3 regions of the Halomonas sp. ATBC28 genome follow, and region 2 is predicted to be linked to each of the others. Evidence: predicted binding sites of a transcription regulator. Region 2 holds the regulator's gene; each other region holds the start of a gene.
The links. Region 2 encodes sigma-54, which starts transcription at its own class of promoters, with help from an activator protein. Its sites were predicted from a motif close to TGGCACNNNNNTTGCTNT; they were not measured.

Region 1: the regulator sigma-54 is predicted to act here: its motif matches at 1,251-1,268, upstream of E0L35_RS06555 (NarK family nitrate/nitrite MFS transporter).
Region 3: the regulator sigma-54 is predicted to act here: its motif matches at 1,134-1,151, upstream of E0L35_RS02535 (P-II family nitrogen regulator).

Annotation. Positions count from the first base shown of each region.
Region 1 is NZ_VCQL01000005.1:5,584-7,853, reverse strand. Features, by position in the region: gene E0L35_RS06560 (patatin-like phospholipase family protein) at 72-1,091, shown strand; gene E0L35_RS06555 (NarK family nitrate/nitrite MFS transporter) at 1,434-2,270, shown strand, end outside.
Region 2 is NZ_VCQL01000006.1:165,731-168,000, forward strand. Features, by position in the region: gene E0L35_RS08740 (PTS sugar transporter subunit IIA) at 1-91, opposite strand, end outside; gene raiA (ribosome-associated translation inhibitor RaiA) at 96-404, opposite strand; gene E0L35_RS08750 (RNA polymerase factor sigma-54) at 502-1,917, opposite strand; gene lptB (LPS export ABC transporter ATP-binding protein) at 2,047-2,270, opposite strand, start outside.
Region 3 is NZ_VCQL01000002.1:114,783-117,052, reverse strand. Features, by position in the region: gene E0L35_RS02545 (TonB-dependent receptor) at 1-223, opposite strand, end outside; gene E0L35_RS02540 (accessory factor UbiK family protein) at 535-882, opposite strand; gene E0L35_RS02535 (P-II family nitrogen regulator) at 1,227-1,565, shown strand; gene E0L35_RS02530 (ammonium transporter) at 1,611-2,270, shown strand, end outside.

The DNA of each region.
Region 1 (2,270 bases), on a different contig from region 2:
TATCTAGCCGCCTATGCCATGCTGGTTGCAATAAAACCACTTTCCTCACCAGCAGCAATGGGAAAAAGCATATGGCACAGGTCAAAAAGCTAGATCTCGCGTTACAAGGCGGTGGCGCCCACGGGGCTTATACCTGGGGTGTCATTGATCGCCTACTGGCAGATGACCGCATTGAGATTGAGGGCATCAGCGGCACCAGCGCCGGGGCAATGAATGGCGTGGTAATGGCCGATGCGCTCACAAGAGGCGATAAAGAGACCGCTCGGCAAGCACTGCACGACTTTTGGCAAGCGGTGAGTCGCGCGGGTATGGCCAGCCCCATCCGCCGCTCTCCCTTGGACATATTGACCGGCAACTGGAGCCTGGATCACTCGCCCGGTTTTATTGCGATGGACCTATTAAGCCGTGTGGCCTCCCCCTACCAACTCAACCCACTCAATATAAATCCGCTGCGCGATATCGTGGCCGAACATATTGATTTCGAGCGGGTTAGGCAATGCCAACAGCTTAAGCTGTTTGTCGCGGCCACTAACGTACGCACGGGTAAACAGCGGGTGTTCCGCCGTGAAGAGATGAGCGTTGACGCGGTGATGGCCTCCGCTTGCTTGCCCTTTATATTCCAAGCAGTGGAGATCGACGGCGAAGCGTATTGGGATGGTGGCTACATGGGTAACCCCGCCCTGTTTCCTCTCATGGAGGAGTGCAGCGCACGGGATATTCTGCTGATACAAATCAACCCAATCAGCCGTAACGAAGTCCCCACCTCGGCATCGGCCATTATGAATCGCCTCAACGAGATCACCTTTAACTCAGCACTGATTAAAGAGATCCGTATGATTGCGCTGCTTAAGCATACCCTCGATGAGCAAGGCATTGAAAACTGCTACCAGCAGGCGTTGTTCCACCGCATTAGCGGCGAGCAGGCACTTGAGGGCCTCTCTGTCTCCAGCAAATCCAATTCTGAGTGGCCTTTTCTATGCCATCTTTTCGAGCAGGGACAAGCTGCCGCTGAACGTTGGTTAAGCGAACACTTTGAAGCGATTGGTAGCCACTCCACACTGGATATTGATGCCGTCTATTTACATGAATAATGGCTGCACGTTCAGTCCGCCCATTGCACCCTTCTAGCACCAAGATGCCGCAAAATCGGCGTTGCATGCCCAATCATGCAGCATAGACTTGATCACTCATCTCTAACACGCACAACAAAAATAAATTAAGATATTGATTTTTAGCAATAAATATTCAACTGGCAAACTACCTGCATAACTCCTACCAGTGGTGGTAGGCGTGGACCAGGCCCAGTCGGGTACGAGTGCGTCGAACCTGACCTTCAACGGTGAAGGCATGTTCTCGTCAATTGTTTGCGTAACGCGCTAACTTGTTTGCGTTGCGTAGCGACTAACTCGTTTTATGCCCCGTGAGGCCATCCCATGGACATACGCAACAAAGCCAACCGCATTCGGCTGCTTAACTTCTCGACTCCTCAGATGCGCGCTTTCCACTTTTCATGGTTCGCGTTTCATATCTGTTTCTTCGGCTGGTTCGGCATCGCCCCTCTTATGGCGATTGTTCGAGAAGACCTTTCACTGACTCAAACACAAATCGGCAATACGATTATCGCTTCGGTAGCGATTACGGTAATTGTGCGCCTTGCAATTGGCGTACTGTGTGACCGCATCGGCCCGCGTAAAACCTATACCGGGCTACTGATATTAGGCGCTATTCCGGTGATGGGCATTGGCTTGGCCGATAGCTTTGAAACCTTTCTATTGGCGCGCTTAGCCATTGGGGCCATTGGTGCCTCCTTCGTGATTACCCAGTACCACACCTCGATGATGTTCGCCCCCAATGTGGTCGGCACTGCCAACGCTACTAGCGCAGGTTGGGGAAACCTGGGTGGTGGCACCACGCAGATACTGATGCCACTAATCTTCTCGGGCATGCTGATGCTGGGCGTTAACGAAGCCTTTGGCTGGCGTTTAGCGATGATGGTGCCTGGTGTAGTGATGTTCTTTACCGGCATTGGCTACTGGTTCTTTACCCAGGATGCCCCCAACGGCAACTTCAGCGACCTGCGCGCACGCGGCGAATTGCCTGAAGCTTCAGGAGAAAATGGTGCCGCGCAAAGCTTTCTAGCCGCCGCCAAGGATATTCGTGTTTGGGCGCTGTTCGTTGTCTATGGCCTCTGCTTTGGCGTGGAACTGACGATCAACAATATTGCCGCCATCTACTTCTTTGATAAGTTTGATCTTACCCTGGCCACCGCG
Region 2 (2,270 bases):
AGGTGCTGTAAAACTCCAGCACCCTTTTTTTGCTGCCCCCGGGGACGTCGAACAGAACGCGTTCCGGGGGGAGTATGGTTTCCAACGTCATTGAATTAACGCACACCGGCGCCTTGGGCGCGAGCTTGTGCTTTTTCCTTGTGTTTAACGAGTTGACGGTCGATTTTGTCCGCTAGTGCGTCGATAGCGGCGTACATATCACTGTCTAGGGCTTCCGCATGTAAGTCAGCACCTGCGGCGTGCAGCGTACAGGCGGCCTGCTGGCGCTCTTTCTCCACTGATAAGGTGACTTGCACCGTAGTTATATTGTCGTAATGGCGCTCTACACGCTCAAGCTTCTCGTTGACATAGTCACGCAAGGCGTCAGTCAGTTCTACGTGATGACCAGTGATATTTACTTGCATTGACGTGCTCCTTATCCATCGGACTGTACTTCGATTGTAACCCTTTTTGCCGCGTTGCAAAGCCCTTGTCGAGAGTTTCCCTGAAACGTTAACGAAGTTAGCGCAAACGACGCCGTTCACTGGAAGAGGGAATGCCCATGGCTTCACGGTATTTCGCCACCGTACGACGCGCCACTTGAATCCCTCCTTCGCCTAATAGCGTCACTAAGCGGCTGTCTGAAAGCGGCTTGCCGGGCGGCTCCTCTTGAATCAGTTTCTTGAGTCGTGCACGGATGGCGGTGCTGGAGTGGCTGTCGCCATCTTGACCGCTCACCTGGCTTGAGAAAAAGTATTTGAGTTCAAACACACCACGGGGTGTATGGATATATTTTTGCGTCGTTACCCGTGAAATAGTCGACTCGTGCATCTCCACGGCTTCGGCAATGTCGGCCAGTATCAGTGGTTTCATGGCTTCTTCGCCGTGCTCTAAAAAGCCAATCTGGCGGGTAATGATCTCGCGACCAACACGCAGCAGCGTATCGTTTCGGCTAGAGAGGCTCTTGATCAACCAGCGCGCTTCCTGCAAGTGCTCTTTGAGAAACTGGTTGTCATCGCTTTTATCCGCACGCTTAATCAAGCTGGCGTAGTCGGGCTGAATGCGCAGCCGTGGCAGGGCCTCGGGGTTGAGCTCTAAATGCCAGCCTTCATTATCGTGGCGGACGACTAGATCGGGGGTGACATAGCTGTCATCGGTGTCGCCGTAGGCGCTGCCTGGGCGTGGGTCTAGGCTGCGAATAAGCAGGATGACATCGGCCAGCTGTTCGTCGTCGAGCCCTAGACGGCGTTTCAGCAGACGCATATCGTCTTTGCCAAGCGCTTCGAGAAACTGCCGCACCAAGCGGCGGGCGGGAACCAGCAGTGGCGTATCATCGGGGAGAGCGGCGAGCTGCAGCATCAAGCATTCACGCAAGTCACGGGCAAATATGCCGGTCGGCTCAAACTGCTGGAGCTTGAGTAGAATGGTTTCCACTTCGCGCTGGCTTAGCCCGTCAATGCCCTGGGCACGAAGCCCTTCACGGATGTCGTTGAGCGGCTGGGTCAGGTAGCCGTTGGCGTCTAGCGCGTCGATTAAACTTTCCGCGACAAGCTGCTCGCGAGCGCTAAAATCGGTCATGGCGAGTTGCCACAGCAGGTGGCCATGAAGGCTCTGCCCGGCTGCCTGGCGCTCAAAGTCGGGGCCTTCGCTGCTGCTGCCCCCCTGGCTTCCCATATCTTGATAGGTATCTGACCAGTCGCTATCTACCGAGAGCTCAGTAGGGATGCTCTCTGACCACTCTTCTTCCTTAGGCTCGCTGACAGCCTGTTCACTAAATTCATCTTCCTGCTCCAGCATGAGATTGGCATCGAGGGCCTGCTGAATTTCTTGACGAAGATCCAGCGTAGAGAGTTGCAGCAGCGCAATGGCCTGCTGCAACTGGGGCGTCATGGTCAGCTGTGTGCCGATACGCAGTTGGAGAGAAGCTTTCATGACCATCTGAGAACCACTCGTTAATCAGAATGCTCCACCCTAGTGCGAGTGAGTGCTTGGCGCAAGTGCAATAAGCATGCCATTGGTCGTAAAGTTGTTTTAAAGCGCTATTTAGGGGCAATTAAGGCAAAAACATTACAGGCGAAAATCGGCGCCCAAATACACATCCCTTACTTTTTGGTTGGTGAGAATCGAGGCGGGCGAGCCACTGGCGATGATTTGCCCATCGCCGACGATATAGGCGATATCGCAAATGTCTAGTGTTTCACGCACGTTGTGATCGGTGATCAGCACGCCGATATGGCGCTGTTTCAGTGCACGAATGATGGTTTTAATCTCACCTACCGAGATGGGGTCAA
Region 3 (2,270 bases), on a different contig from region 2:
ATACGCCGTCGATGAGCACCTGCACGCCCCGGCCTCGCATGTTTTGCCCATAATTGGTGCGCCCTTGAGGCGCCAGATCCAACCCCGGTACCAGATGCCCCAATGCTGTCTTTAGGTCTGCACCATTGCGGGTCTGCTGTTGCAGCATCTCTTTGTCAATTACCCATACAGCACCGGGAATTTGACTGATCTGACTAGGAGTGCGCGATCCAACGACCACCATGGTCTCGTCGGCGCTAGACGCAGTATTTTGGGCGAAAACGCCATTGGAGAAGCTCAGTAACAGGCCGGTGCCAACAAGCCCAGATATTGAAACAGACGACGGCGAAAAGAAAGGCTTTGCAAAAGGCAGCTTTGCAACAGATAGGTTTGATAGTGACAGGGCGTGCATAGTGAACAATCCGCAGACGGTAAGAAAATCAAAGGCGGAGAGTATCACCACGAAAAACAAAGTCAACGATAGTGATTCGTATTTATTTTGCGGTGCGCGCAGCAATAGGCCATTTCCCTATTGCTGCTAATGAAGCTTGAACGTTAAGCGGGTTTATTCTTCTCGTCTTCTGCATCTGATTCCGGCGCATGCTGCTCTGGAACTGGTGGGGCTTCAGCTTCGAGCGGCGTGGACGTCGTTGGCGCGGAGGCATCAACGGCTGCTTCAAGGTTAGCGACTTGGCGCTCTAACGCCTCTACCCGCGAACGGGTGCGCTGCAGTACATCCATTAAAATGTCGAAATCTTCCCGTGAGACAAGCTCCAGGCGGTCGAAGGCGCCACGCACGACTTGCTGCACGCCCTTTTGAATATCTTCTGGCGCCTGGGAGGCGTTTTGTAAACGGTCACCAATCTGCTGGGCCAAGCGGCTAATACGGTCTTGAGGCGCCATCGTTCTCTCCTAGATAAACCTGCTTTAAATATTGCTTACCGGTAAGGATACGCAACAGTTGGCGAATTCGCATGTATCGCGTGCTTTTACTGCTTAACCCAGGGTGTGCATCGAAATAGAGCAGGCTACTTTTGCTTACGCTCTTTTTTGGTGCAATAGCGGTGGTGTGACAATGGCTTTGCTCGGATTTAGCCCTGAAGATTACTTTTGGTAGCGGCTAATCAACTGACTTTTAAGAAAAAAAAGTCAGCTGGCACAGTATGCGCATTATCGGTTCAGGTGCTTATTCTGGCGGCTGTGCCGCTACCAATCTAGCAGGACTTATCCAGCAGGGGAGATCCGGGATGAAACTCATCACCGCTATCATCAAGCCATTTAAGCTCGACGACGTTCGTGAGGCATTGGCCGACAACGGCGTTCAGGGCATTACGGTCACTGAAGTTAAAGGTTTTGGCCGTCAGAAAGGGCATACCGAGTTGTATCGTGGCGCGGAGTACGTCGTCGACTTTCTACCCAAGGTAAAAGTGGAAGTGGCCGTAGACGACGCCCGTTTGGAGAGCGTATTGGATGCAATCTGTAGTGCGGCTAACAGCGGCAAGATCGGTGACGGCAAGGTGTTTGTGACACCGCTTGAAGACGTTATTCGGATTCGGACAGGCGAGCGCGGTGCAGACGCCGTTTAACGCTGCTTTTTCGGATCATTTCTATAGTTCAACGGGGAACTTACAATGAATGAGTTGACTGATCTGAGCTACGCGCTCGATACGTTCTACTTTCTAATTTGCGGTGTGCTCGTCATGTGGATGGCGGCAGGCTTCTCCATGTTAGAGGCGGGCTTAGTACGCTCCAAAAACACCGCTGAGATACTGACCAAGAATATCGCGCTGTTTGCCATTGCCTGCACCATGTATCTGCTGGTGGGCTACTACATCATGTACTCCAGCAGCGCTGGCGGCTTCCTGCCCAATCTGGGCTTCTTGATTGGCGCTGAAAACAGTGTGGATGCGGTTACCGCAGGCGGCGATGACGCGCCCTACTACTCCATGCGTTCTGACTTCTTCTTCCAAGTCGTGTTCGTGGCAACCGCCATGTCAATTGTGTCGGGTGCCGTCGCTGAGCGTATGAAACTGTGGGCATTCCTGGCCTTTGCTGTGGTAATGACCGCGTTTATCTATCCGGTGTCTGGCTACTGGACTTGGGGTGGCGGCTGGTTGTCTGAAGTGGGCTACTCTGACTATGCGGGTTCCGGCATTGTGCACCTTGCCGGTGCGGCGGCTGCGTTAGCGGGTGTGATCGTGCTAGGCCCACGTAAAGGTAAATACGGTAAAGACGGTTCTATCCACGCTATTCCCGGTGCCAACATGCCGCTGGCAACGCTGGGTACCTTC